DNA from 2 places in the Lysobacter sp. Root983 genome. Region 1 is predicted to be linked to the other one. Evidence: predicted binding sites of a transcription regulator. Region 1 holds the regulator's gene; the other holds the start of a gene.
The links. The regulator HrcA, encoded in region 1, represses chaperone genes, less so after heat shock. The targets are predictions, from matches to a motif close to TTNGCACTCNNNNNNNNNGAGTGCNAA.
Positions count from the first base shown of each region.

Region 2: the regulator HrcA is predicted to act here: its motif matches at 1,364-1,390, upstream of rpoH (RNA polymerase sigma factor RpoH).

Region 1 is NZ_LMJO01000001.1:680,589-686,433, forward strand. Features, by position in the region: gene grpE (nucleotide exchange factor GrpE) at 82-597, opposite strand; gene hrcA (heat-inducible transcriptional repressor HrcA) at 1,256-2,305, opposite strand; gene recN (DNA repair protein RecN) at 2,761-4,428, shown strand; gene fur (ferric iron uptake transcriptional regulator) at 4,814-5,215, opposite strand; gene ASE43_RS03010 (outer membrane protein assembly factor BamE) at 5,406-5,801, shown strand.
Region 2 is NZ_LMJO01000012.1:264,953-270,797, reverse strand. Features, by position in the region: gene ASE43_RS08565 (hypothetical protein) at 1-410, shown strand, start outside; gene rpoH (RNA polymerase sigma factor RpoH) at 475-1,353, opposite strand; gene ASE43_RS08555 (non-ribosomal peptide synthetase) at 1,761-5,845, opposite strand, start outside.

The sequences.
Region 1 (5,845 bases):
GTTATTTGGGGTCCGGTCGCGGGCGGTTCAAGCGCCCCCGCCCTCGCCCGCGCGCTCCGGCGCGCTCGCGCCGGCGACGGTTCAGGCGTCCTGGGCGACCACGACCAGGGCCGGGCGCAGCAGCCGCTCGTTCAGCAGCCAGCCCTTCTGGTAGACCTGGACCACGTGGTTCGGGGCGACGCCCGGGGCCGGGACCATGCTCATGGCCTGGTGTTGTTCGGGGTTGAACGGCTGGCCGGTGGGGTCGACCGCGATCAGGCCGTTGTCGCCGGCAACCTTGAGCAGCTGGCGCAGGGTCAGTTCCATGCCCTCGCGCAGCGCGCTGGCGTCGCCGCCGGCCGCGGCCAGGCCGGCTTCCAGGCTGTCGATCACCGGCAGCAGGTCGCCGAGCAGGCGCTCGTTGGCGAACTTGCGCGCCGTGTCGATGTCGCGCGCCAGGCGCTTGCGTTGGTTGTCGAGTTCGGCGCGCTCGCGCAGCGCGTCCTCGCGGACCTGGGCCAGTTCGGCGCGCAGGGTCTCGACCTCGTTCGGCGCGGCGGCGGAAGCCGGGTCCTGCGCGTCGGGGTGGAGTTCGGTATTCGGATCGTGGTGGCTCATGCTGGGCTGGTCCTGGCGGTATATCCGCGACAGGGGCAGCTATTGGGGCCAAGCCCGGACCGTTCAAGTGCGCGCCGCACAGAAGTGCCGGCATCTGCGGCGATCGTGCGGCAACGGCGGCGACCGGGGCGGTTCGATGCCGTTTTTGGGACGATGGGCATAGCCGCAGGGGCTATCGCACCGCCATCGGCATCATTGAGCGCGAGCGGCGCAAGCCGCGACCACGCCTTCCCAGCAACGACGACATCCCGCCCTTCCCCTGTAGGAGCGGCGCAAGCCGCGACCACGGGAGTCGGCGACCGACGCGGGCCCGGCCTCGGCTGGAACCTCGGTGATCGGCGGACTTCGGCTTCGGGCATCGCGGCTCACGCCGCTCCTACCCCAAAGCGGCGATCGGCGACGGCGATGGCCTTGGGCAGCAGCGACGCGAGTCGCGGCCTAAGCCACCAATGGCGACGCCCACCCCGCCTCGCCCGCTTCCTGTGGGAGCGGCGTGAGCCGCGATCGCGAAAGCCGTCGTGCTGCGGGTATTGGCTTCGGGTTTGCCTGCCACTCTCGGCGCACTGCCGCTTCGGCATCGCGGCTCACGCCGCTCCCACAGAAAGCCAAGGCCCGCGCCCGCGGATAGAAGGCCAAATCCCCAGACGCACGCCCCCGCTCAAGCCTCGGGCTTGAACGCATCCCCCAGGGCATCCGCCGCGGCCTGCACCACCGGAATCACCCGGTCGTAGGCCATCCGGGTCGGCCCGATCACGCCCAATACACCCAGCACCTGGCCGCCGGCGGTGTACGGCGCGGTCACCAGCGACACGCCTTCCAGCGGCGCCAGGCCGGTTTCCTCGCCGATGAAGATGCGCACGCCCGGGGCGTGGATGGTGCGCTCCAGCAGCTGCAGGATCTCGCGCTTGCGCGCGAAGGCCTCGAACAGCTCGCGCAGGCGATCCACGTCGGACAGCTCCTGCACGCCCATCAGCCGGGTCTGCCCGGCCAGCACCATGTCGTCGTCGCGGTCCGGCGCCAGCGCCTGCTCGGCCAGCTCGACCGACTGCGCCAGCAACGCGGCCATTTCGGACTGCGCGCTGCGCAGCTCGTGCAGCAGGGTCGCGCGTATGTCGGCGACCGGGCGCCCGGCGAAATGGCTGTTGAGGTAGTTGGCGACCCGTTCCAGCTCGCCGGCGTCGTAGGGCCGCTTGGTCTGGATGATGCGGTTCTGCACGTCGTGATCGGCGAACACCAGGATCGCGAGCACGCGCTGCGCGTCCAGCGGGACGAAATCGATGCGCCGGAACGCGAACTGCTCGCGCTTGGGCACGCTGACCACGCCGACGAAATGGGTCATCGCCGACAGCAGCTCCGAAGCGCTGCCGAGCAAGGCCTGGGTGCCCGAACCGGTCGGCAGCTCGTTGCGCAGGCGCGCCAGGTCGCCCTCGGGCAGCGGCCGCACCTGCAGCAGCGAATCCACGAACAAACGATAGCCCTGCGCGGTCGGGATGCGTCCGGCCGAGGTATGCGGCGCGCTGAGCAGGCCGGCGTCCTCCAGGTCGGACAGGATGTTGCGGATGGTCGCCGCGCTCACGTCCAGGCCGGCATGGCGCGCCAGCGTCTGCGAGCCCACCGGTTCGCCACTGTGGATGTAGCGCCCGATCAGCGTGCGCAATAACTGGCGCGCGCGCGGGTCCAGGCTGAGGTCGGAAGAACGGCGATTCATCGCTGTCGATATAAGCGCGCCGGGCGGTGGGCGCAAGCGCGGCGATGCGCGCGCGCCGTTCATGCAGCCGGAGACCCGTGTGAGAGCGCACCCGGCTGGCTGGCCTGCGGGGCCTGGCAGCCACGCAATCGCGGCTCACGCCGCTCCCACAGGAAGCGTGCCTGCACGCACCGCTAGTCGGTCGGGTTTGCGGTAGGAGCGACGCAAGTCGCGACCGCGCCATCGAGCCACGACGTAGCTTCCGTTCGTCGCCCTCCTCCCCAAGCTCGATGCCTAACGGGTTCCGCCCTCCCGTCGGAGCGACGTAACCCGCGATCGCGCCGCCCGCACTCGAAACTCGCCTGCCGCCGCCAATCTCAACCCTGGAGACTAATCCGACACAGATTGGCGGCATTCCCTGCTAGCCCGGTCACCCCCGACCCGGCACAATCGCCGCTCCACAACGCCGCCAGCGCATGCTCACCCACCTTTCTCTCAAGCATTTCGTCGTGGTCAGCGCGGCCGAACTCTCGTTCGGCCCGGGCTTGACCGTGATCTCCGGCGAAACCGGCGCCGGCAAGTCGCTGCTGGTCGACGCCCTGGGCCTGATCAGCGGCCTGCGCGCCGACAGCGGCGTGGTCCGCCACGGCGCCGACCGCGCCGAACTGGTCGCCGACTTCTCGCTGGCAGACGCCGCGCCGGCCGCGGCCTGGCTGCGCGAGAACGAACTGGACGAGGACGACAGCTGCCAGGTCCGGCGGGTGATCCGCGCCGACGGCGGCTCGCGCGCCTGGATCAACGGCCGCCCGGCCACCCTGGGCCAGCTCGCCGACCTGGCCTCGCGCCTGGTCGAGATCCACGGCCAGCATGAACATCAGGCCCTGCTGTCCAAGGCCAGCCAGCTCGCCCTGCTCGACGCCTACGCGCGCAACGATGCCGCGCGCGCCGCGGTCGAAACCGCCGCGCGCGACTGGAGCGCCCTGCTGCGCGAACGCGACGCCCTGATCGCCAAGGGCGACGTCTCCGAACGCATCGGCTGGCTGGAACACCAGCACGCCGAACTCGAACGCGAAACCCTGGAACCCGAGGCGATCGCGCGCCTGAACGCCGATCACAAGCGCCATGCCCACGCCGCCGGCCTGATCGCCGCCTGCGACGACGCCTTCGCCCGCCTCGGCGGCGAGGACGGCCCCTCGCTGTCGCGCAATCTGCAGCAGGTGCGCGCCGAACTGCAGCGCGTGGTCGAGCACGAGGCGCGCCTGAGCGACGTCGACGCCATGCTCGACGCCGCCGCGATCCAGGTCGACGAAGCCTTGGCCCTGCTAGGCCGCGTGCGCGACGACCTCGACCTGGACCCGTCCGCCTTCGACACCCTGGAACAACGCCTGGGCCGCCTGCACGAGCTCGCGCGCAAGCACCGCGTCGCCCCCGAACAACTGGCCGCGCACCGCGACGGCATGGGCGCCGAACTGGACGTCCTGCGCGGCGCCGGCGAACGCCTGACGCGCCTGGACGGCGAGATCGCCGGCGCGCGCAAGGCCTGGCGCGGCAACGCCGACGCCCTGACCGCCTCGCGCAAGAGCGCCGCCCAGGCCCTGTCGGCCGCGACCACCGGCCTGATCGGCGAGCTCGGCATGGGCGGCGGCCGTTTCGAGATCGCTCTGGAGCCCATCGACGAAGACCGCCCCGATCCGCAGGGCGGCGAGCGCGTCGAGTTCCTGGTCGCGGCCAACCCCGGCCAGCCCGCGCGCGCCCTGCGCAAGGTCGCCTCCGGCGGCGAGCTCTCGCGCGTCTCGCTGGCGATCGAAGTCGCCGCGTTGGGCCTGGATACGGTCCCCAGCATGGTCTTCGACGAGGTCGACTCCGGCATCGGCGGCGCCGTGGCCGAGATCGTCGGCCAGAAGCTGCGCGCCCTGGGCGCGAGCCGCCAGGTTCTGTGCGTGACCCACCTGCCCCAGGTCGCGGCCCAGGGCCACGCCCACTACCGGGTCAGCAAGTCGGCCAGCGAAGGCGTCACCCAGAGCGCGGTCCAGCGCCTGGACGCGAAGCAGCGCGAAGAGGAACTGGCGCGCATGCTCGGCGGCGTCGAGCTGACCAAGGAAGTGCGCGCGGCGGCCAGGCGGCTGCTGGCGGATGTGGTTTAAGGCCGGGATTCGGGATTCGGGATTCGGGATTCGGGATTCGGGATTCGGGATTCGGGATTCGGGATTCGGGAATCGGGAATCGGGAAGAGCTTTGCGGCCCGTGGCCACTCTCGATTCGTCATCCCCGCGAAGGCGGGGATCCAGTGACTTGCTCGGCCTATCGCCGACGACGCAAGCGCCCTAGAACCTCTCGGTTCCAGACTGGGCGCCACCTACGCGCCGAGTGGAGTCAGCGCGCGAATGACGCCGCGGACGCGTCCCGTATTGGACCTAGGCCTGTCGCGGCAACACAGCCCGCACCAAAGCAAAGGCCCGCCATGAGCGGGCCCTTCTAGTCTGGCGGCACCGGCAAGCGCTGCGCTCCACCGATCCCGCACCGCGCCCCTCAGCGCTTCTTGCGCACGTACAGCACCAGCGAATGCTCTTCGATCTCGTAACCGTGCTTGGCCGCGATCTTGCGCTGCAGCTCTTCGATCTCGGCGCTTTCGAACTCGGTGATCTTGCCGGTCTCGATGTCCACCATGTGGTCGTGATGATGGCCGCGGTCGAGCTCGTACACCGACTGCCCGGCCTCGAAGTTGTGCTTGAGCACCAGGCCCGCGGATTCGAACTGGGTCAGTACGCGGTAGACCGTGGCCAGGCCGATGTCCTCGCCCTTTTCCAGCAGCAGCCGGTAAATGTCCTCGGCGGTCATGTGGCGCGGCTTGGACTGCTCCAGCAGCTCCAGGATCCGCATGCGCGGATGGGTGACCTTGAGTCCGGCGTTGCGCAGGTCCTGCGATTCCATCTGATCGTCCTTCTTTATCGTGCTGACTGGGCGGCCCGGGTCGGCGTTCGCGCGCCGGCGGCGCGGCGGCCGCGGCCGGAACGGCGGATGAACGCGTCTCGGCGCGCCCCGGCCCACCCCTTGTGGATGCGGCCTTCAGTGTATCATCGGCGCGTTACCCGCCCGTCGCAGACATAGGTCCCAGCACACGATGCGCAAGCTCCTGCTCGTCCTTTCGATCGCCTTGATCACCTCCGGTTGCGGCATTCTCTATAAGCAGCCGATCTACCAGGGCAACCTGCTCGAGAAGACCGCGGTCGACCAGCTGCAGACCGGCATGACCAAGCAGCAGGTGCAGTTGCTGCTGGGCAGCCCTTCGATCGAAGACCCGTTCCACCACGATCGCTGGGACTACACCGCGACCCAGCGCACCGGCCGCCTGGCGCGGACCGAGAAGAAGAACCTGGTCCTGTACTTCGAGAACGACGCCCTGGCCCGCTGGGACGGCGACTACTTCCCGGAGCAGGACGAGCAGATCGCCAAGGCCGCGCCGAAGCAGTTCGGCCGCAACCTGGCCAAGGAAAAGGACAAGAAGCGCCGCCGCTGAGGCCGCGCTTCTCCGGTTTCCAGCGTTTCCGGCACCGCCAAGCG
Region 2 (5,845 bases), on a different contig from region 1:
CCGGCGATTTCGAGGCCCTGCGCGTGCTGGCCTTCCTGCAGCAGAGCGTCGGCGACGAAGCCGGCCTGGCGCAGACGGACGAACTGGGCTGGAAACGCTACCGCGACGAAACCTTCGCGCGCAGCCGCATCGAACATGCCCACCCCGCCCCGGGGCAAACGCCGGACGCCGCGTTCCGCGCCATGCTGCAACAGGCGATGCGCGACTTTCCGCAGGTGCCGCGCTTCATCCTGATCGATGCGGTCTACCGGCATCCGGATGGGGAACTGCCGGTCGCGGATCTGAGCCGTCTGCTGCAGGCCGAAACCCGCGACCTCAACCTCAGTCAGGGCCAGGCCGGCGTCCGCTCGTCCACGCAGTTGCTGTCGATGTACCGCCGCCTGGGACAGGCCTTGAACGCGACGCCCTGAGGCGGCGCCCAAAACGAAACGGCCCGGTTTCCCGGGCCGTTTTGGTTGCGTTGGCTACCGCGGATCAGGCCGCGAACAGCGCCCGCATCTTCTTCAGCGCGTTGGCTTCGATCTGGCGGATGCGCTCGGCGCTGACGCCATATTCGTCGGCCAGTTCCTGCAGCGTGATCTTGCTGTCGGCGTCCAGCCAGCGGCGCTTGACGATGTCGCGCGAACGCTCGTCCAGGCCCGACAGGCCTTCGCGCAGCAGAGCGAGCTGGTTGTCTTCCTCGTCCTCGCGCTCGTAGCTCTGCGACGGGTCCTCGTCGTGCGCGCGCAGGTACGCGGCCGGCGACGGCGGCGCGTGGTCGTCGTCCTCGTCGGCCGGCGCATCGAAACCGACGTCGCGGCCGGACAGGCGCGACTCCATCTCCAGCACTTCGCGCTCGGAGACGTTGAGGTCCTTGGCGACCTGGCTGACTTCCTCGGCGTTCATCCAACCCAGGCGCTTCTTGCTCTTGCGCAGGTTGAAGAACAGCTTGCGCTGCGCCTTGGTCGTGGCGACCTTGACGATGCGCCAGTTCTTGAGGATGAACTCGTGCATCTCGGCGCGGATCCAATGGACCGCGAACGAGACCAGGCGCACGCCCTGTTCCGGGTCGAAGCGCTTCACCGCCTTCATCAGGCCGATGTTGCCTTCCTGGATCAGGTCGCCGATCTGCAGGCCGTAACCGTTATAGCCACGGGCGACGTGCACCACGAAGCGCAGGTGCGAATGCACCAGCTCGCGGGCGGCGTCGAGGTCTTCTTCGTCGCGGAAGCGGCGCGCCAAGTCCTGCTCGTCCTCGGCGGTCAGCACCGGGATGCGGTGCACCGCGCCGATATACGCGTCCAGCGAACCGAGCGCGCTGGGCACAGGCAGGTTGTTGGCGACTAGGGCGTTCGAGAGGGGGATCTGGGTCATGGCAGCCATCTTAGCAGTCGGGGTCTATGACTGCTAAAGACCCCGGAAGTTCCGCAGTGTTGCGTGGATAGAACGAACGCCGATCCGGTCCGGGCCCGGCACCAAGCCGCCCCCTTTCCTGGAAAGACAAGAAATTAACATTTAAAATCAATTACTTATGAAAACACATTCCGGGTGTCCAAGGACTGAACCGAGCGGCCCGGCCGCAACCGCACGGTCATCGCGCCCCTGTAAACGACGTGGGGCCGCACTAGGCGGCCCCAAGCCCTGACCTTCGGCAGGGGGCCGGCGCCGCTTCGGCGCCACGGTTTCAGAGCCGCAGGCTCAGGCCACCGCCAGCGCGCCCGCCGCAAGGCGCTTGGCCGCGCGCCGCGTTCGCCCAGCGCCTCCCCGAAAACGCAGCGGCCTCAAGATCGGCCGCCCCCCCAGCCCGCGCGAGCGATGCGCGACAGCGCCGTGCGCAGCCGCCGCCAACCGTGTTCCCACAGGCCGCTCAGCGCGCGCTTCGTGGGCGGCCGCGCATTCGCCGCCACCTGCTTGGCCAGCACATGCAGGCTACCGGTCGCGAGCTGGAGCATGGTGATCCTGGCGCCGGTCGCGGCTTCGATCCGTGCGACCGCCCGCATCGCCAACAGGGAATGGCCGCCCAGCTCGAAGAAGTTGTCGTGGCGGCCGACCCGCTCCACGCCGATCAGCGCCTGCCAGATGGCGGCGATCGTCTGTTCGATCTCGCCGCGCGGCGGCTCGAAACCGGAACCGGCCTGCGCGGCTTCGGGCGCCGGCAGGGCGGCGCGGTCGAGCTTGCCGTTGGGCGCCAAGGGCAGGCTCGACAGGCACTGGATGTGGCTGGGCAGCATGTACTCGGGCAGCGCCTCGCGCAGATGCGCACGCAGCGCGTTCGCGTCCGGCGCGTCCGCCGTCGGGACCACATAGGCCACCAGCCGCGGATCGTCCACGGCGTCCTTGCGCACCACCACGACCGCATGCGCCACCTGCGGATGGCTGAGCAGCCGGGCTTCGATCTCTCCGGGCTCGATGCGATGCCCACGCAGCTTGACCTGGAAGTCCAGCCGACCCAGATGCTCGAGCAGGCCGTCGGCGCACCAGCGCCCGCGGTCGCCGGTTCGATACAGGCGCGCGCCGACCCGGCTGTCGAAGGGATCGTCCACGAATCGTTGCGCGGTCAGCTCGGGGCGGTCGTGATAACCCAGGCTGAGCCCGGCGCCGCCGATGTAGATCTCGCCCGCCACGTCGAGCGGGCACGGACGCAGATGGGCATCGAGCACGTGAATGCTGGTATTGGCGATGGGACCGCCGATCGACATGGCGCGCTCGGGCCTGACCTGCCAGCAGGTCGACCACACCGTGGTCTCGGTCGGGCCATACAGGTTCCAGGTTTCCGCGCCGCGCGCGAGCAAGGCCAGCGACAGATCGTCGGCCAGGGCTTCGCCGCCGACCAGAATCTTGAAGCGGGCGTCGCCCTGCCAGCCGGCCTCGATCAGCATCCGCCAGGTCGCCGGCGTGGCCTGCATCACGGTGGCCTGGCTGGATTCCAACAGGGCGCGCAGGGCGACGCCGTCGGATGCGATCTCGCGGCTGGCGATGACCACCTCCGCGCCGACGCACAAGGGCAGCAGCAACTCCAGCGCGGCGATGTCGAAACTCAGGGTGGTGACCGCCATCAGGCGGTTGGACGCGCTCAGCCCAGGCGCCGACGCCATGCTGGCGAGAAAGTTCTCCAGCGCGCGATGCGGCACCACCACGCCCTTGGGCGTTCCGGTCGAACCGGAGGTGTAGATCACGTAGGCGGGGTCTTGCGCGCGCGCGTCGCGCTGCGGGTCCGCGCTCCATTCGATGTCGGCCCCGTCGTCCGACTCGGCGATCAAGTCGGCCAGATCCAGCCCGCGCTCCGGGGGCAGGATCGCCTGCCATCGTTCCGCGGCGCCCACCATCAGATCCAGGCCCGCGTCGCCGGCCATATAGGCCAGACGCGACCACGGATACTCGGGGTCGAGCGGCACATAGGCGGCGCCCGCCCGCAGGATCGCCAGCAGCGTCACCACCATCCCGGTGCCGCGCGGCAGGCAGACGCCGACCCGCGAGCCGCGCGCCACGCCGCGCGCGCGCAACCGATGCGCGGCGCGGTGCACCCGCGCGCAGAGCTCGCGATAGCTCAAGCGTTCGTCGCCGTAGCGCAGTGCCGGCGCATCGGGGCGATGGGCCATGCGCGCGGCCAGTTGGTCCACGACCCGACCGTCCTGCCCCAGCGGGCGAGCGGTCGCATTGCCGTCGATTACGAGCCGCCGATATTCCTCGCCTGGCAGCACGTCGAGGGTGGCGATGTCGTCGTCGCCGCCGGCTTCCAAGGCCGACACCAAGGCGGCGATCGCGGTGGACGCATAGGCGGCGATGCGCGCCGGATCGGCGCCGGCGATGCATTGGGCGGTGAGGACGAAGCCGTCGCCGCACTGGTCGACCGTCAGCGAGATCGGATAGTTGGTGCGTTCCTCGTCGGACAGCAGGGTGATGCCGGACAGGCGCGGATCGCGAGCGGCGCCGCTACCGGCGTGGAAATGCCCCGCGTCGCCATGGCGGTAGTTGAGCAGGGAGTTGAACAGCGGCGCAGGCGCCGGCACGGCGCTGCACGATCGCGCCAGCACCAGCGAGGCGTGTTCGTGTTCCAGCAACTCCGCCAACTGCGCATGCACCGCCGCGACGGTCCGGCGCACGCTGCCCTGCGTCAGTCTGACCCGCAGCGGCAAGGTATTCATCAACAGGCCCACGCATCCGTTGGTCTCGTCGCCGGTGGCGAGGCGGCCGGAAAGCACGGTGCCGAACACGACGTCGTCGCGGCCGTCGCAGCGCGCGAGCACCATCGCCCAGGCCACATGGAACAGCACGGCCGCACTGACGCCCGCCGCGCGCGCCGACGCGGACAACCGCGCGCACATCGCCGGGTCCAGCCGGATCCGGCTTTCCGTCGCCTGGTGGCCATCGTTGCGGACATCGACCAGGCCGAACGGGGTCGTGGGTTCACACAGGTCGCCGAGCTCGCGTTCGAAATAGGCTTTCGCGCCGGCCTGGTCGCGCGACAAGGTCTGGCCGACGAAAGTGCGGAACGACGGCACCGGCCCGGACAGGCGCTCCGGCGCGCCCGCCAGGATCGCCGCGACTTCGTCCCACAGCACATCCTCGGACACGTTGTCGTTGATGATGTGGTGCGACAGCAAGGCGAGCGTGCAGCCCTCGCCCTTCGCATCGCCCAGCATCACCGCGGAGAACAGCGGCGCCTGGTCCAGGGCCATGCGTCGCATCAGCGGATCGGTGCACGCCAGCAGGCGCGCGCGGCCATCGCGCCGACCGCGCAGCTTGAGCACCGGCAGCTGCGCGCGCCGCAATACCACCTGCACCGGTCGCGACAGGCCGCGCCAGAGTATCGCCGTGCGGAACGCATCGTGGCGATCGATGACCTGTTGCAGCGCGGCCAGGAACCGCTGCGCGCGCGCTCTCGAATCGAAGCCGAGCAAGCGTCGCGACAGATAGGCATCGCCCTGCTGCTGCAAACGGTGATGGAACAGCATCCCCTCCTGCAGCGGCAGCAGCGGATAGATGTTCTGGATGTTGCCCGCCCCGCCCGGCACCTCGGCCGCGATCCGCGCCAGTTCCCGCGCATCGAGATCGAGCAAGGGAAACATCTCCGGGGTGATGACGATCGCGTCTTCCGGCACGTGCGACACGGGCAGCGCGACGACGGCGGGTGGCCGCGTGGCGGTCATCGCGGCGCACAGGCCCGCGAGCGTGGGATGGGCGAACACCATGTGCGCGTCCACCGTCCACCCGTGTTGGCGCAGCCGGTGCAGCATCGCGACCAGTAGCAGCGAATGGCCGCCGAGTTCGAAGAAGTGGTCGTCGCGGCCGACCTGCTCCAGACCCAGCAGCGACCGCCAGAGGCCGGCGACCTCCTGCTCGAGCTCGCCGCGCGGCGCATCGAAGGCCTGCTGGGCGAGGGACGCGCGCGACGGCGCCGGCAGCCGCGCGCGATCGATCTTGCCGCTGGCCAGCATCGGCAGCCGCGCAAGCAGCACGAAGGCGGAGGGCAGCATGTGCCCGGGCAAGCGCAGCCGCAGCGCCACACGCAGCGCGTCGGCCTTCAGATCCGCGCCCGAGGCATAGGCCACCAGCCGCGGCTCGCCGCGCGCATCCTCGCGCAGCACCACCGCGCAGTCCACGACCCCGTCGATCGCGGCCAAGGCCGACTCCACCTCTCCCAGTTCGATCCGATAGCCGCGCACCTTCACCTGCGTGTCGGTGCGGCCGATGAAGTCGAAGTTGCCGTCCGCGCGCTGGCGCACCCGGTCGCCGGTGCGGAACATGCGCGCGCCGGGACGCGAGGGATGCTCGATGAAGCGCTCGGCCGTCAGCCGCGGCTGGTTGCGGTAGCCGCGCGCCACGCCCGCGCCGCCCACGTGCAATTCGCCGACCGCTCCCGGCG